Regions from separate parts of the Chryseobacterium sp. HNCC26DJ240 genome, predicted to be linked through region 2. Evidence: riboswitches for the same ligand, from Rfam matches in the RefSeq annotation. Region 2 holds a riboswitch; each other region holds the start of a gene.
What was found. A riboswitch is a leader RNA that binds a small molecule or an ion and turns the genes downstream of it on or off. The one in region 2 is predicted to bind cobalamin.
Positions count from the first base shown of each region.

Region 1: another riboswitch for cobalamin. It lies ahead of AC2A1G_RS11080 (acyl-CoA thioesterase); the one in region 2 lies ahead of metE (5-methyltetrahydropteroyltriglutamate--homocysteine S-methyltransferase).
Region 3: another riboswitch for cobalamin. It lies ahead of AC2A1G_RS02995 (TonB-dependent receptor plug domain-containing protein); the one in region 2 lies ahead of metE (5-methyltetrahydropteroyltriglutamate--homocysteine S-methyltransferase).

Region 1 is NZ_JBXUGK010000005.1:97,923-104,037, forward strand. Features, by position in the region: gene AC2A1G_RS11070 (T9SS type A sorting domain-containing protein) at 1-1,041, opposite strand, end outside; gene AC2A1G_RS11075 (hypothetical protein) at 1,281-2,075, shown strand; cobalamin riboswitch at 2,317-2,495, shown strand; gene AC2A1G_RS11080 (acyl-CoA thioesterase) at 2,608-2,991, shown strand; gene AC2A1G_RS11085 (DUF6624 domain-containing protein) at 3,176-3,697, opposite strand; gene AC2A1G_RS11090 (HD domain-containing protein) at 4,173-4,763, opposite strand; gene AC2A1G_RS11095 (PadR family transcriptional regulator) at 5,092-5,421, shown strand; gene AC2A1G_RS11100 (PspC domain-containing protein) at 5,433-6,115, shown strand, end outside.
Region 2 is NZ_JBXUGK010000007.1:83,983-90,097, forward strand. Features, by position in the region: gene metE (5-methyltetrahydropteroyltriglutamate--homocysteine S-methyltransferase) at 1-2,216, opposite strand, end outside; cobalamin riboswitch at 2,265-2,450, opposite strand; gene AC2A1G_RS14635 (Lrp/AsnC family transcriptional regulator) at 2,605-3,066, shown strand; gene AC2A1G_RS14640 (hypothetical protein) at 3,112-3,798, opposite strand; gene AC2A1G_RS14645 (hypothetical protein) at 3,803-4,396, opposite strand; gene AC2A1G_RS14650 (hypothetical protein) at 4,440-5,021, opposite strand; gene nudK (GDP-mannose pyrophosphatase NudK) at 5,042-5,623, opposite strand; gene AC2A1G_RS14660 (TIGR01777 family oxidoreductase) at 5,631-6,115, opposite strand, start outside.
Region 3 is NZ_JBXUGK010000001.1:660,444-666,558, forward strand. Features, by position in the region: gene AC2A1G_RS02995 (TonB-dependent receptor plug domain-containing protein) at 1-1,228, opposite strand, end outside; cobalamin riboswitch at 1,347-1,482, opposite strand; gene cdd (cytidine deaminase) at 1,530-2,012, opposite strand; gene AC2A1G_RS03005 (NADH:flavin oxidoreductase/NADH oxidase) at 2,385-3,431, shown strand; gene AC2A1G_RS03010 (DUF2752 domain-containing protein) at 3,477-3,755, shown strand; gene AC2A1G_RS03015 (CCC motif membrane protein) at 3,775-4,107, shown strand; gene AC2A1G_RS03020 (winged helix-turn-helix transcriptional regulator) at 4,161-4,514, opposite strand; gene AC2A1G_RS03025 (NADH:flavin oxidoreductase) at 4,803-5,867, shown strand.

The sequences.
Region 1 (6,115 bases), on a different contig from region 2:
CCCACCATTTGGCATCTCTTTAATAGAATACGCACCATCACCACCGGTACCACCTAGCGATTTTTGCCACTGAATAATTCCGTTTACATTTAGCTTGACGATCCAGGCGTCATAAGATATCGCCGAGCCATGATGTCCCGATACGTCACCATCATTTGACTGACTTGAACCAGCAAATATATATCCGCCATCGTTTGTTTGAATTATAGACTGTGGAATATCATTACCGCTCCCACCATATGATTTTTGCCATTGAATAACTCCATTACTACCTAATTTTACAATCCAGGTATCGTTACCCCCGTAATGAGAAGTTACATCGCCACTTATCGCATCTGTCACCCCGGCTACAATATATCCACCGTCAATCGTTTGTCGTATGGAAGAAGAATAATCATAACCTGAAATATTCCCCAAGGTTTTATCCCACTGAATTATACCCGTACTATCAATTTTTACAATCCAATAATTTGAATAATTAACAGGTGGCACTGTAATATCACCATTATTAGACATTGTTGAACCGCCAATAATATATCCACCATCTGCAGTTTGCATTATTGAAGATCCAATATCGACGCTTGAACCACCAATTGATTTCTGCCATTCAATATTTCCAGTATCACTCAATTTCACAATCCAAATATCACTGTAAGTTCCTACCGTTCCATGATGATTTGTTATATCACCATCTACAGAACTAGATTCTCCTACTACAACATATCCACCATCTGCAGTTTGCTGAACTGCATGAGGCATATCATATCCACTACCACCTAACGACTTCTGCCATTGAATGTTACCTGCAACATCTAATTTTACAACCCAATAATCTCCATCACCATGATTTCCGGTAACATCACCATTTATTGATGGTGAATAACTTGCAAGAATTGATCCACCGTCTGTTGTAGCCCATACAGCCTGACCTTGATCCCAATCTGTTCCTCCTAATGTTTTTTGCCATTGGATAGGAGGTGCTATTTGAGCTTTTGTAAGAAAGCCTGACAATACAATTATAATCGAAAATAATTTTTTCATATAAAAAATCAGTTTTTTTTCAATGAGAACTTAATAGATAAATTTAACAGCAAAAATAAGATATTTTGTTTCCTTCGTACATGTGTTTGATCAATAAATCATATGTCATTGACAAATTAATTATAGATTAAAAAATATTAATTGAAAATGATGACATACATAATTTTAATGTATTAATTTTTGACAATTATCTCCCGAAAAATATTTAATTTATATCTTTGAGCTAAATATTCTTTCAAATGACTTTCATCAACAAAGCAGTTTTATCTTTATTCAGTATATTTTCGTTCAGTTTAATCGATGCGCAAAACAAAATTCCGTTTGGAGTTGTAAAGGCACAGGAAGGTTATGCGATGGTGCGTGTACACAAGGAAGATTACCGCAAAATCGTTGATAAAATCAGAATGAAAAAAGGCGATGTTTTCGTTTACGTAAAACCCGCTCCCGGAGAAACAGAATGGATTTGGATCAAATATCCTGAAAAAACCGACGACGAAAAACCATTCGTCAGATACGACAGCCTTACAAAAGAAGGTATGGTCAACAAAGACCGTGTCGCTTTCATCGATCAGCTTCCGAAATTTACACCTTCAAAATCTAAAAACGGAAGATCTTACACATTTACAGATAATTCCAATGAAAAACTTCCGACTGCACAACGTACGAAAGTAGTGATCGACATCTACCCTTCCAACGCCAGTTTTAAAAGACAGGAAAAAGATGCCGACGGAAACATCATTAAAATTGATAAAGCAAAACCTTGGGGCATCGGAAAAACCCTGCCTGAAGGCCTGACAGAAGTAAAATCCATTCGTGTACAGCAGCCAGGGCGAGGAACTGTTTTTGTGCGTGACGCTATTAAAAATTTATTTGATCCAACAACCGATTTCGAAAACATTGGTGTAACAGCGATGGATGCCGATCATATTTACATTTATATGATCAACGGAAAAGGCGAAAACAGATACACCACTTTCTGGACAGTGAAGGAAGGAAAAGTAATAAGTCAGATTATTTACAACAATCCTGAATAGTTTTGCAATTTTAAACGTTAAGATCATTAATCGGTTAAGCTTTTTTAAGAATCAATAAAATTGATTTAAGAGTAATGCTTAATCATTTACCTCGGTAAACCTTAAAAAATCTGCAGTCAGTTTGTTCTTAACAACTTAATCTTTCTTAATGGTTCAAATTTTCCGCAGCTACTTAGAAAAAAGATTACCCTAATTTAAATCAAACTTTATTTGTACTTTTGCCGACGGAAAATCACCGAAAATGATCTTCCAGGAAACTGGTTTTGCTTAGCCGCAAATGAAAAGGGAATCGTGTGAAAATCACGAACTGTCGCGCAACTGTAAAGTAACCTAAGTCTTTATAAAAACCACTGTGCACAAGGCATGGGAAGGAATAGAGATGTTACAAGTCAGGAGACCTGCCTGTTTCTTCAAACAAAAAACTTTCGCGATCTGAAGTTTATTGATCAAATGTTATTTCGGGAATTCTCGTTCCTGAAAGATTCTTTTTGTTTCAGTAAAGTTCATTTTTCGCACAAATTTATAATGAAATATGACTACAGAAGAAAGAATTGATGCCTCGGAAACCCGAATTTTCAAAGCCGTTTTTCCCAACACAACCAATCATTACGACACGCTTTTCGGAGGAACTGCCATGCAGCTGATGGACGAAGTTGCCTTTATCACGGCCACAAGATTTGCCAGAAAACGTGTGGTAACCGTAAGCAGTGATAAAATTGATTTTAAAAAACCAATTCCTGCCGGAACTATTGTAGAATTAATCGGAAAGGTTTCTCACGTGGGAAAAACGAGTATGAAAGTGAATGTTGAGATTTTTACCGAACAGATGTATTCTTACGAAAGAGAAAAGGCGATTACAGGCGATTTTACCTTTGTAGCCATCGACGAATTTAAGAAACCAATTCAAATTTTATAATAGATGAACGGTAGTTTTTGACTGCCACTTATCACTTTCAGTCTTTATTTAAAAGGTTTCGGAAAACTTAACTGTTCGCTGAAACCTTTTTCTATTTCTTTAAATAAGATCTAAATTTCGGTTTCTGAGAGACACAATCATTTAATGATGACTGGAGTCGTCTACATGATTATATATTGTATTGTTAATTCGGATTGAACTGAATATTGAAATTCTTTAAATAATCCTCAATGGGTTCCATTCCCATTTCTTTTCTTCTGTCGTTCACAGTTTCAGGATTTTCTAATTTATATAATTTACCATTTTTTATTTGTGAACCATATATTTGGGGGTTTCCTTCGTCCATTAACATCCTATCTTTCATCAATGCGTACTGTCCTTTAGATAAGTCTCCATTTTCAACAGCTTTCTCTACTTGTGGAAAATACTTTTTTCTGATTTCTTCAGTACTATGTTGCAGTCCCAACCAGATGGCGTCCATTTGTCTTTGATCGACCTCTTTTAATGTTGGCATACCACACTTTTCAATAATGCTGATCACTAATTCCTGATTCCTATGATCTTCTTTAGCGTATTTGATGAGTTCATTTGATTTTCTGATCCTCTGGTCACTTTCTAAAACTTCGCTCAGGATTTGACGTTTTTTGCTGCAATCGACTTCAATAATATTTACTGAACCTACATAGACAAATTTATCCTTATTCATATAAAGGAATATTGCTATCATTACAACAAGAGCGGTTAGTATGCTGAATAATATCTTTTTTATTTTCATTTCTATTTCTACTTTTGTACCATATTCCTAAATAGGTTGAACATTTTCGGAATATGACACAAAAGTAGGAATTATTATTAACTGTCGGAATAAAATATAGCTAATGTTTTCTTGCTTGGCCGAAAAAAGTTACCCACATTTTCTTACCGACTTTTTACCAACAACAACATTACTTTTTGAATCTATCTTATATATATATGGCTAAGATTATTTCAACTACTCATCACAAAGGAGGTGTTGCAAAATGCTTCGACAGGCTCAGCATGACATCTCTAATACTAAACGTTTAAAACTTATGTATTTTCAGGCTGAGTTCGTCGAAGCCTTAGTGTTTTAAATAAAATTTGAAATCAGACTAAACTTTAAGAAAATCAGCTCAATTACCAAAATCTGCGTGAGATTCCATTTATCTTAAAACTTTTAACGCTTCCAAATTAAGATTCATTAAGTGATGAAAGGCTTCTTCCATTTCTTCTGATGCTCTGCAGATAGCGTTTTCAAGGATTTTTCTTACCTGGGCTTCGGTTACTTTGGCTTCAGTCCAGCTTTTTCCGGAAGTGTGTGAGTTTAAAATGAAAGGCATAATTCTGTCGATGGCACAAGCAAAAATAGCATCCGGCGTTTCTTCTTCCTCAAATTCTAGCCAGAGATTAAAGAATTCTGAACGGATGGGTTCATCTAAAATTCCGAAAATCTTTTGTGCAGACAATTTTTCTCTTTCAAATTTTCCTACCATTGCAACTTCATCAAAAATGAACGTGTCGCCCGCTTCAATTTCCACCAAATCGTGAATGGAAAGCATTCTGATGACTCTCAAAAGATCAATATCTGCTCTGTTTTTAGCATAAGGAAATAAGATCTGAGCCAAAATAATAATCTGCCACGAATGTTCTGCAGTATTTTCTCTTCGGGAATCGTCGGCATTATAATTTCTTCGTTGAACGTTTTTCAAAGCATCAACAGCGATGATAAAATCGATTTCTTTTTGAATTTTCATGTGTAGATTTTATTTTTTTTTATTTGTCAGATGTTATCGCCCAATCTTCATAGTTGCTTGCTTATAAAGTTTTTTATGGGCGATTTCATGGTTCAAAAATAATAAAACAGGATGGAAATTTGGTTTTAATTAAAATTAAATATTTTTCAACTAAAAATTATTAAACTGAAAATCAACACATTAAATATAAATATAAATTTATTTTACTACTTTGTATTGCATAATACCATTCTATTTATATATCTTTGTAATGTAAAATCGAAATAGGTTCAACTAGCTAGGAGCTGAAAATCGAAAATTATAACCAATTAATTAAACCTTATTACCAATGAATACCGAAAATACCAAAGCGCAAATGCGAAAAGGGATTCTGGAATTCTGTATTTTGAGCCTCATCAATAACCGTGAAATGTATGTTTCTGATTTGATAGACGAGCTGAAAAAAGGAAAACTGGATGTAGTGGAAGGAACCCTCTACCCTCTTCTTACAAGACTGAAAAACGGAGAATTTCTCTCTTACAGATGGGAAGAATCTACAGGAGGACCACCCAGAAAGTATTACCAAATTACAGAAAAAGGCAAAATGTTTTTATCTGAACTTCAAATTACCTGGAAAGAATTGACAGATTCTGTAAACCAAATCACTCAAAAACTTTAAAAACAAAAGCTATGAACAAAACACTCTCTATAGGACTCGCCGGTTTTTCTTTCACGATAGAAGAACACGCATATATAAAACTCAGCGATTATCTGAATGCCCTGAGAAGCTCTCTGGATGTTGCTGAAGCAGACGAGGTAATGCACGACATCGAAATCAGAATGGTAGAAATCTTTAAAGAAACTCTTGCTAAAAGAGAAGTTATCAACGATTCTGATGTAGAAAAAGTAATTGCACAAATCGGAACTCCTGAAAAAATAGAAGAACAGGAAGAAGCTTATTACTCTGAAGGAAAGAAAAACAGCACAAAGTCTTCTTTTGGTTACAAATCTCAAAAACAATTATTCAGAAATCCTGAAGAAGCAAAATTGGGCGGTGTATGTGCCGGAGTGGCTTCCTATTTTGGAGTAGACGTTACCGTTATGAGATTGATCTGGATTGCTACCTTCATCGTAGGATTTCCGTTAGCTCCTTTATTTGTATTTGTAGGATTACTGTACGTAATTCTATGGGTAATTCTTCCGGAAGCACAAACAGCTTCAGATTTTTTGAAAATGAAAGGTAAGCCAATGAATTTTGACAACCTGAAAGAAGAATCGGGAAAGATTGTACAGTTTGCCAACGAATCTACGGAAAAAGTTGGGCAAGCATTGAAGTCACAATCAGGTAATATCAACAACCTTGGAAGCGTTTT
Region 2 (6,115 bases):
CCACAATCAGGATTTACCCAAAGTTGCTGTGCCGGAATGACGGCTTTAGCTTTTTTCAACAGTTCTACCATTTCCTCTTTGGACGGAACTCTTGGCGAGTGAATATCATAAACTCCCGTTCCAATTTCGTTTGGATATTTGAAATCCGCAAAAGCTTTCAGCAACTCCATCTGACTTCTGGAGCATTCAATTGTAATCACATCGGCATCCATATCAGCGATATTTTGGATGATGTCATTAAATTCAGAATAACACATATGCGTATGAATTTGCGTCGCATCTTCCACACCGCTTGCCGAAATTCTAAATGCTTCAACTGCCCATTTTAGGTAATTCTGCCAGTCAGATTTTCTTAACGGAAGGCCTTCACGAATTGCTGGTTCATCAATCTGGATAATTCTGATCCCCGCTTTTTCCAAATCATTCACTTCATCACGAATCGCCAGTGCAATCTGTTTGCAAGTCGTTGAACGAGGTTGATCGTCACGCACAAAAGACCATTGAAGAATGGTCACAGGTCCCGTCAACATTCCTTTTACCCATTTTTGAGTTAAAGATTGAGCATATTCCGACCAATAAACCGTCATTGGATTCGGTCTGTGAACATCTCCGAAAATAATGGGAGGTTTCACGCAACGGCTTCCATAACTTTGAACCCAGCCGTTTTGTGTAAACGCAAATCCGGCCAATTGTTCTCCGAAATATTCTACCATATCGTTTCGCTCAAATTCTCCGTGAACCAATACATCAATCCCAATTTCCTCCTGCCAACGGATGGTTCTTTCGGTTTCCTGTTTCAATAAAGTATCGTATTGTTCGGCATTCAATTCACCTTCTTTGAATTTTGCTCTCCAGTTTCTCACTTCTTGTGTCTGCGGAAACGAACCGATCGTTGTTGTCGGAAACAAAGGAAGATTCAAAACTTTTTGCTGAGCCTCCTTCCTTACATTGAACGGCGAATTTCTCTGCGCATCTTCTTCAGTCGACACATCAACACGGTTTTTCACGTCCTGATTATGAATTAATGTTGAAATTTTACGGTTTTCAATCGCTTTTTTATTTTCCGCTAAAGCCTGTAAAGCATTATAATCCGGATTTTCTGAAGCCAATTTTTTTAAATTAACAATTTCAGTCACTTTCTGTTTTGCAAAAGCCAGCCATTGCTTGATTTCAGGAGATAAATTTTCTTCATTTTTCTCGGAATCAAGGTCAAAAGGAGAGTGCAGCAATGAGCAAGATGGTGCAATGAAGATTCTTTCTGAACCAATTTTTTCAACGGCTGTTTTAATAATATTTAATGAATTTTGAAAATCATTTTTCCAGATATTTCTTCCGTCCACGATTCCTAAAGAAAGACTTAATGTTTCAGGGATTGTATTTAAAACTTCATCCAATTCTTCAGGAGAACGAACTAAATCAATATGCAAAACATCGATTGGAAGCGAAGTTGCCAATGAAAGATTGTCTTTTAATCCTTCAAAATAAGTCGCAACAATTAACTTCAATTTCGGGAATTGTTTTCTGATTTCAGCATATATAAACTGATACGTTTCTTTCGCTTTTTCATTTAAATCTAAAGCTAAAAACGGCTCATCAAACTGAATATATTCCGCACCGTGATTTTCAAGTTCTTTTAAAATCTGAATGTAAACCTGAACTAAGTTTTGCGCTAAATCCAATTTATCAAAACCTTCTTCTTTCTCCTTTCCTAATAATAAATACGTCAGCAAACCGATAATCACAGGTTTTGCATTGATTCCTGACTGTTTTGCAGCAATAAATTCCTGAATAATTTTGTTGGAGAATAATTTAAACTCCTGATTTTTCTGGAATTCAGGAACGATGTAGTGGTAATTAGTATCAAACCATTTGGTCATTTCCATTGCGGTAATATCCAGACCGTCTTTCTGGAAACCTCTTGCCATTGCAAAATAAACATCCAGTTCAGACTTTTTCAAAGCAATTTCCTGATAACGTTCAGGGATTGCTCCAACCGTCAACGTCATATCCAAAACCTGATCATAATACGAAAAATCGTTGCACGGAATAAGGTCAATTCCCGCTTCCTTCTGCAGTTTCCAGTTGTTTTCTCTGATGGTTTTTCCGACTTCTAATAATTCTTCTGATGTGATTTTGCCCGCCCAATACTGTTCGTTGGCTTTTTTAAGCTCTCTTTTGGCTCCAATACGCGGGTAGCCGAGAAGGTGTGTCTTCATTTTTTTAATTTTAATTAAAGATTTTGGATTAAAAAATATCTTTAAAATCTGTTTTTTCCAGAAGAGGCAGGTCTCCTGGCTTGTAACAATTTTTATCATCCTTCCCATTTTCACAGTGGATATGTTTTCAATAAAAATTTTTGGGATATTATTTACAGTTGCGCGACAGCTCGTGATTTTCACACGATTCCCTTTTCATTTACTTTACGTAAAACCCTTTCCTTTTTAAAAATTTATTTTAAAGATTAATTGTTCTGTAAAAGTAGTTATTGAAGTGTTTTGTTTTGGTAAATGGTTTAAATAAAGGAAATAAAGCTTTATTAATATATATTTTCAGAATAAATTACTTTAAATTTGAATTTTAAACCTTGAAAAAGAAAATTATCCTGTGGAAAAGCTAGATGAAAAGGATGTGCAGCTCTTGAGAATCCTTCAAAAGAATGCAAAGCTGACCGTGAAAGAACTCGCTGCTGAAATTAATCTTTCAACATCACCTGTTTTTGAACGTGTAAAAAGACTGGAAAATGAAGGTTATATCAAACATTATTCTGCAGTTTTGGAAGCCGAAAAACTGAATCGGGGTTTCACCGTTTTTTGTCAAATCAAACTGAAAATTCATGACCGTTCGGTGGGAAACCGCTTTGTAGAAGATATTCTGAATATCGATGAAGTTGCTGAATGCTATAATATTTCCGGCGATTTTGATTTTCTCTTAAAAGTTCAGGTAAGAGATATGAAACATTATCAGGATTTTGTTTTCAATAAATTGGGAAGCGTAGATTCTATCGGCAGTACGCACAGCACTTTTGTGATGGCGGAGGTGAAGAATACGCATGGTTTGAGTATTTAATGTGAAGCTTTTATTTGATAGAGAATGGCGACTTTTTACATAGCATTATCTTTTCAAAGTAAGTCGAGAGTTTTTGTATATATATCTTACGTTGTTGTTGGGTATCATAATATCTTCGCTTCCAGGTTTTAATAATAAAGAATCAGATTTAAAACTAAAGATAATGTCACTGCTTGCTTCTTCGATATTAATAATATCAGTTAAAGATTTATCCATATCATCCGATTCAATATCTAAATTTCCGATGTACTGAATTTTATTGTTTTTGAGTAAAAAAGCTTCGCCGCCGAAGAAATATTCAAAAGCCATTTGACAAATGATTAAGACCTTATTGTTCGAATTGTTCTTGTAAAATTTTGGCTGATATAAATAGGTGTCGCCGGAACCTCGACCTTTAAATATAATTTCATTTTTGTTATTCAAAACCAATAGCCGTTGTCCGTAATCAGTTTCCGAATCTGGATTGACGATTTTTCCGTCTACAGGTGTAAAATATCCCGTAACAAATTTATTTCCTTGATAGGAAAATGAACTAATCACATCAAATCCTTTGAGATTTACATTCGATATAGAATCTGGTTTAAACTCAAAATATTGAATGTCTTCATTTGATGTATGATTTTCCGTAGTTTTCTTTTCAAATTTAACGTGAGTTGTTATCTGTTCCTGTGTTTCTTTTTTACAATGTATCAGATTTAAAGAAACCAAAAAGATAAGCAGTATTTTCTTCATTCAGTTATGCACTTAATTGAGGAAATTTTTTACGTACAAATTCATAAATATCTAAAACTTCCTGATGGGTGAGTTCCCGAGGAGTAATTGTTTCATTTTCAAAAGTAAATTGCAGAAATTTCTTCTTTATCGTAACAGATTTTATTTGCTTCAGTGGAAAGGTTTTTAAATAAGCTGAAGGGTTCAATGCATACCCTTTGTAATCGGAAGATTTCGTCGAAATACATTTAATAAAGTGTGAATTGATTTCAAAAATGTCATCGTTTTTTTTTACCCTAAGTTTCTTTATTAACCAAATAAAAAAATATACACATGATAAGAGTAAACAGTTTGCTATACACATCATTGTAGAAAAATCAAATATAAAACTTGTTAAAACAATGAATATTAATGTGGTAATGATGTTTAGTATAAATTTTTTGAAAAATAATTTATTTAAAACGAAAAATAAAGCGGCGAAAATCACAGCCGGAATTCCGGATTGCCATTCAATAATTGACATGGATATGGCAATACCAGAAAGACTACCAAGCATGATTGCTCCGACAATATTTCCTTTTCCATCTAAATTTTCCCTCTGTATTTTTAGATTATTCATTCACTATTCCGTGCCATTATAAATTTTCTTTTACTAAATCATTTTACTCGTACCACTCCTGCTCAAAAAACGTCAGTTTTGCACCATTCACAAAATCTTCCAGACTTGTTTGGGCGGTGGCTTTATCATTGGTAAGTTCAAAAAAATAGGTAACAGAATTGGGAAGATTGCTGTTTTTTGAAATGACTTTAAATCTTTTTACACGCTCATTACCTTTAAAATAAGTTAATTCCTGAAGCTGGCTCAACTTTAAACTTTTAATATCAAAAGCGGCTTTCCAGTCTTTCTGGATTTTCATAAAACGCTTCTGGGTGCGGTCTGTAGTTTCTTCTTTGTATTTTTCTGCCTGATAATCTGAGATGAGTTGTGGATAAATCAAACCGTTTTTCAGAATGATTTGAATATTTTTTTCAGTAGGATCAAAGGTTACCGTTTTCTTATCAAAACTCACAGAATTATTGTTAACCGTAATAGTTCCGCCAAATTTTTTTAAGTTTTGCTTTTTATAATTTTTCTCAAAATATTCGATGATTTTTTTGTCCTTAGGGCTTAAGGTTTGACTCTTCTGAGCAAATACCATCGCCGAAAAACTTAAACAAAATATCATCAAAAAACGAATTTTCATAATGGGTGATTTTAATAAATTTAAATTAAATTTTTAAGACGCAAATGCTGAAGCAGCATAATTGTCTTTGCATCTTTTATCTCTCCTGAATCAATCATTTCAAGAGATTTTTCAATATTAATTTCCAGAACTTCAATGTTTTCGCCCTCTTCTTCAAGTCCGCCACCATCGTTTATTTTCATGTCATCAGCATATTCGGCGATAAAAAAATGCAGAATTTCCGTCACAGATCCTGGCGACATGTAGGCTTCAAATATTTTTTCAACTTTAGAAATTTTATATCCGGTTTCTTCCTCTGTCTCTCTTTTTATGCAGTCTTCAGGATTATCGTTGTCCAAAAGTCCGGCACATGCTTCAATCAGCATTCCTGTTGAGTTACCGTTGATGTAAGTGGGAAGACGGAATTGTCTCGTTAAAATTACATTTTTAGAATTGATATTATACAGCAAAATGACGGCTCCGTTGCCTCTGTCATAGGCTTCACGACTGTGTGTTTCGGTTTGTCCGTTTTCTTTTTTGATGTTGAAAGTTACTTTTTTCAAAGTGTACCAATTATCAGATAAAATTTCTGTTTTTTCAATGTTTATTGTAGGTTGTAGCATTTTTATTTTAAAGCTTCTTATTTTTAAACAAATTTCTCAATGCATTTTCCAGATCCGGAAATTTAAATTCAAATCCGGATTTTTGTATCTTTTCTGAAGACGCCCGTGAACCTTCCAAAAGTGCAACCGAAAGTTCGCCAAACAAAAGTTTTAAAACAAAGGCTGGAACATTGGGCATAAATAAAGGTTTTTTTAAAACTTCCGCAATTTTTTTCGTGAAATACTGATTCGTTGCGTGCTCCGGAGCTACTGCGTTGAAAGCCCCTTCAACAGATTTATTTTTTAAGGCAAACTCATAAATTCTGCAAATATCATCAATGTGAATCCACGGCATGTATTGTTTTCCCGTTCCGATGGGTGATCCTATGCCCATTTTTATTGGTGTTGACATTTTCGGGAGTGCGCCTTCGTTTTCGGTCAATACAACTGCAGTTCTTACTTTTACAACTCTTTCAGCAACATTATTTTCTTTAAACTGATCGGCTGATTTTT
Region 3 (6,115 bases), on a different contig from region 2:
CAATTTTCTCCTGAACAAAAGTTCCCAAAACACTTCCCTGAATTTTAAATTTATTGAAATCAAACTGAGTTGCCAAAGCAATCAGCTCGGTATGTCTTTGAGGATAAGCAAACTGTCGTAAGTTGGCATCCAAAGTATTGTATTGATAATCTGCCGAAAGATTGATCTTCCAGAATTTGTATGGCGAATATTGTTGAGCAGTTGAAACATAAAATTCCTGTTGCTTGTAAATATTGTCAATAAATAAGGGTGTTCCTCCGGGATTATCATTGTAATATCTGGTGTAATCATCAGCAAATTTAGAATTGATCTGAAACTTGTATTTGGATGAAATTTCCTTCTCAAAACTTCCCTGCACAAAAAAGTTTTTATCCCATTGTCTGCTTGAAGAAATATCCCCATTTCTGATAATAGCGCCCGGAACTCCTCTCTCAGAATCGTAATAATAACCTTTCAGTTTCCAAATTCCGTTATTGATTTTCCCGAAAACACCGGCCTCAGCACGGAGGGATTCGATGTCGCCGTTTTCTCTGATTCCGCTTCGTTCCCACCCCAGACTTCCGTCGGGTAAAGCTACTTTTTGATGAAATTTATATCGTCCGTGTCCTGTAAGATATTCCGTATTTAAAGAAATACTGATGTTATCCGTCAGTTTCTGTTCCAATAAAATGGAAGGATTTACCACACCAAAAGATCCCGAACGGTAATTAAAATTGACATTCGTTTTCTTTGAACCTGTAAAAAATGGAGTTCTGCTACGCAAATAAATAGATCCCGAAGAACCAAAGTCTTTGGCCGCCTGAAAAATTTCGCTTTTCTGTCCGTTATAGAGAGAAATAGATTCTAAATTATCCAAAGAAAATCTTCCAAGGTCAACGGTTCCGTTTTGAGCATTACCCACAGGAATTCCATCATAGAAAACCCCAACGTGCTGCGTTCCCATCGCACGGATATTTACCGTTTTCATCCCACCGATTCCGCCATAATCCTTCACCTGAATTCCGGAAAAATAACGTACGGCATCAGCAACAGAAGTGCTGTTGAGCTTTTCCAGTTCTGCTCCGGAGAGTTTCTGTGAAGAAATGACTCCTGTTTCCTGACGCTTTCTGTTAAAAATAATATCCCGTATTACTGTGGTTTCAATACTGTCGGTTTCTGTTTTTTGTGCGAAAACAGTTGCTGGTACAGCGAGCATCATTAGCAGGGCAGAAGAGTAAAAATATTTCATTCAGTTTAAATAAAATTCAGAAGAATTCCTTTGAATGAAAAAGGTAGAAGGTAATAACCTGTTTTGCAAAATGCAAAAAGGAAAAGAGACCGACTGCGCTTCATTCCACGAAAGCTTCATCAAAAAAATGCTTTAGAAAGGTATCTGACTTATATTTTCTCGATTTCAGAAAAATACTTACAGTAGCGGGTCTGCTTCGGATTCACACCGAATTCCCTTTTTAAAACGTTGCAAATTTAAGCTTTTAAATAAGAACTGACAATGAGAAATTAATAATTTAAGAATGCCTTTTTTAAAAATTCTACAAAAAGCTTGAGTCAAAATAAAACGGCAGTAAATCTTTTACCGAACTGACTTTGTATATTTCATCGGTAAGGCTCGCAAAATAGATTTCAATATTCTGGTTCTGTTTGGTTTCGTATTCCATTAAACTCTGACGGCAGTTGCCACAAGGTGGAATAGGAGGTGTTTTTTCTGAAGATTTTCTCGGACCACCCACAACAAAAATTTTACTGATTTTCTCATTCGGAAAATTGGCAGCCACCCAATAAATTGCAGTTCGCTCAGCACAAAGTCCCGACGGAAACGCGGCATTCTCCTGGTTGTTACCTGAAAAAATTTCACCGTTTTCAAGAAGCACAGCGCAGCCGACCAAAAAATCGGAGTAGGGAGCATAAGCATTTTCTCTTGCTTTTTTTGCAGCTTCCAAAAGGGAAATTTCGGTTTCGGTCAACTCGTTTTTTGCAGTAAAATGCTCAAAATGGATCTGAAAATCTTTTTTCATTCAAATTAAATAAAGGGAGCTAAAAGTAAAACAATTTCCAACGGTGACAAAATTTGTTTTATTGTAAATCAAAAATCCCACAAGACTAAACGTTAACACTGATAATTACACACACGCAACAAAACCCGAAGGGTTTAATACGAGTAGCCGTAGGTGAAACCTATGGTTAAAAAACATTTGCATCGAACAGAACCCGCAGGGTTCAATATCAATAACCGTAATAGAAATCTATAGTCAATGAATCGAATATGCAACAGAACCCGCTGGGTTCAACAATCTTCCATCTCCCATCTCCCGCCTTCCATCTTCCAACAAATTCCTCCCCAACTCTCACTGTTATTTCGTATTTTTAAATTTTTAAAACAAAACTTCATGTTATACACACCAATCAACTTCAGAAATGTAGAACTTAAAAACCGCTGGGTAATGTCGCCAATGTGCATGTACAGCAGCGATAACGGACTTGCAAACGACTTTCATTTCGTACATTACGTAAGCCGTGCGCAGGGCGGAACCGGACTTATCTTTGTGGAAGCCACAGCTGTCGAACCAAAAGGAAGAATCACCAATCACTGCATGGGAATCTGGAATGATGAGCAGGCAAACGCATTGAAACGAATTGTTGATTTCGTGCATCAGAATACAGAATCCAAAATAGGAATTCAGCTGGCACACGCAGGACGAAAAGGTTCTACATGGGAAAACAAACAGATTTCTCTTGAAGAAGGCTGGGAAACATTAGCTCCAAGCCCAATTCCTTATCACCCGACTGAGAGAATTCCTCATGTTTTAACTGTTGAGGAAATCAAGGAGCAGGTTCAGAATTTTAAAGTTGCAGCCCAAAGAGCTGTGGATGCTGGTTTTGATGTGATTGAAATTCATGCGGCACACGGTTATTTGGTGCATCAGTTTCTTTCACCACTTTCCAATACGAGAACAGATGAATACGGCGGAAGTTTTGAAAACAGAATTCGTTTTTTACTTGAAATTGTTGACGCTGTCAATGAAGAATTAAATGAAAATGTTGCTTTGTTTGTAAGAATTTCAGGAACAGAATATGCAGAAAACGGATGGGATATTGAAGACAGTGTGGCCCTTGCAAAAGTTCTGAAAGATCACAGTGTTAATTTAATAGATGTTTCAAGCGGTGGAAATATTCACGGTGCAAAAATCGAAGTTAAACCAATGTATCAGGTTCATTTATCGGGTCAGGTGAAAAAAGAAGCTGATGTAAAAACAGGAACTGTAGGATTAATTACCAGCGCCGAACAGGCCGAATATATTATGGGACAAAATGAAGCAGATTTGATTTTTGTGGCAAGAGAAATTCTCCGAAATCCGTTTTTGGCAGTTCAAAGTTCGTTTTCAGCGCACAAAGATTGCTTCTTTCCTCACCAATACCTCCGTGCAAAATTGTAATTAAAAGAAATACATTCAGCCTTAACCTTAACCTCAGCCTCAAAAATGAAAATCGAAGATTATATGCTCTCATGCCCAAGCAAGAAATTTTTAGGAATAGAATGCTTTGGATGTGGCACTCAAAGGGCGATTTTGCTGGTTTTTCAGGGTAAGTTTGTGGAAGCATTTCACATGTTTCCGGCGGTGTATACACTTTTGCTTTTTTTTGCAACAGTAATTCTCACATTTGTAGACAGAAAAAGGAGTTACGGAAATATTTTAGTTATTTTAGGAATACTTAATGCACTAATCATGGTAATTTCTTATTTTTATAAACACTTTTAAACTACACAATAAATAAATTATGAATCAACAAAGTTTACCAAACGCAACTGCCGTTTTGGTTTTGGGAATTTTATCACTTGTAACATGCTTTTGTTACGGTATTCCCGGAATGATCTGTGGCGTTATCGCACTAGTTTTGTACAGCAAAGACAAGAAGCTTTATTTGGCAAATCCGCAACTTTACAACAATTACAGTAATTTAAATACAGGAAGGATTTTAGCTATTATAGGTTTAGTTTTAAGCATACTGTTTTTAGCATTTATGATTTTCTATATTTCTTTAATCGGTATGGAAGCGCTTTCAGACCCTGAATTGTTAAGAGAAAGAATGGAAGAACTACAAAACAATTAAACAACTTCTTAAGATAAAAAAGCCGCTCATGTTGAGCGGCTTTTGTTTTAAATTTATGTTGTAACAGCACAGTCTTTATCATACTTTTTATCGGGATATTTTGCTTCCCATTCTTCAAGCTGAAACATAATCGGTAACAGCGCGAGACCTTTTTCGGTAAGAGAATATTCCACACGGGGTGGGATTTCTTTAAACTCCTCCCGAATAATCAAACCGTCATTTTCCATTTCTCTCAGCTGATCGGTCAGTACTTTTCTGGAAATCACATTGATTCTTGCAGCAAGTTCTCCAAAACGTAGTTTTCTGTCTTTAATCACGAGCACAATAATGGGTTTCCACTTGCTTCCCAATGCTGCCATCGCCTTTCCGAGCGGACAGCTGTAGGCCATCAGTTCATTCTTTTTCATAATAATACGAATTTAAGTTTAGTTTATAGTTGATGTATTGGTAGCATAATTTAGTTATTTGTTACATATTTTCAGCATAATTTAAAAATTATTTCAAAAAATTTAGTTTTAAGCACGACTTTAAAATTATTTTTCAAAAAAAATGGATTGAAGAATCACTAAAATATCGGGTTACTTTTAAGTTACTATCAAAAGTTACCACAAAGTTACCACTTTTTTAAGCTTAAAAGATACAAATACAAACTATTATTAGTTACTTTGTGTAACAATTATAAAACAGTCACAAAAATGAGCATACAATCGCTATTTAAACCATTTACATACAAGAATTTAGAACTTAAAAACAGAATCGTAATGGCTCCCATGACCAGAGCGCAATCTGACAACGGAGTTCCGACACAACAGATTTCGGATTATTACGGTAGAAGAGCGGCCGCTGAGGTAGGTTTGATTTTATCTGAAGGAACGGTCATCAACAGACCAGCTTCAAAAAATATTCAGAATATCCCGGATTTCTACGGAACTGAAGCATTAAAAGGCTGGAAAAATGTAATTGATGCTGTACATGAAAATGGCGGAAAAATGGGACCTCAGATCTGGCACGTTGGAGATACCAGAAGTTCAGAAGACTATCCGTTGGTAGAAATGGAAAAAGCTTCCACAATGACTTTGGAAGATATTAAAGACACCATCGCCAAATTTGCAGAATCTGCGAAGGCTGCCAAAGATTTAGGCTTCGATGTTTTGGAAATACACGGAGCACATGGATATCTGATTGACCAGTTTTTCTGGGAAGGAACCAACACAAGAACCGATGAATACGGCGGAAAAACCATTGCGGAGAGAAACCGTTTTGCAGTAGATGTTGTGAAGGCAATCCGGGCGGCTGTTGGAGAAGATTTCACTATTATTTTAAGACTTTCTCAATGGAAACAGCAGGATTACACGGCAAGAATCGCTAATACACCTGCGGAAATGGAGGAGTGGCTGTTGCCATTAAAAGAAGCCGGAGTCGATATTTTCCACTGTTCACAGAGAAGATTTTGGGAAGAAGAATTTGAAGGTTCTGATCTGAATTTTGCAGGTTGGGCAAAGAAAATTACAGGTCAGCCAACCATTACAGTAGGTTCTGTAGGTCTTGATGGCGATTTTATGAAAGCTTTCGCAGGAGAAGGCACAGAAAAGAAAACAGATTTTTCTGAACTGACGCGCAGACTTGAGAGAGGCGATTTTGACCTTGTAGCCGTAGGAAGAGCAATCCTTCAGGATCCTGAATGGGTTTTGAAAATCAAAGACAACAAAACAGAAGAACTTGAGAATTTCTCTGCAGAAAGTCTTGCTGTATTATACTAAAACAAAAAAAGATATTGATTTTGACAGATCAATTCAATACATAATTTACCTATTTATTTTTTTCTAAAACGACGCGGTTTTCATCATTTGAAAGCCGCGTTGTTCTTTTATGTTCATGATAAAATAGTTGTCAGCACATTAAAATACAATTGGAAATTCATTGTATTTCTCTTTTAAGTTTACGCCTTCGTATATCTTAAAAACTGCAATAATTTATAATTCTTTGTCTGCCTTTGCGTTAATTTAAT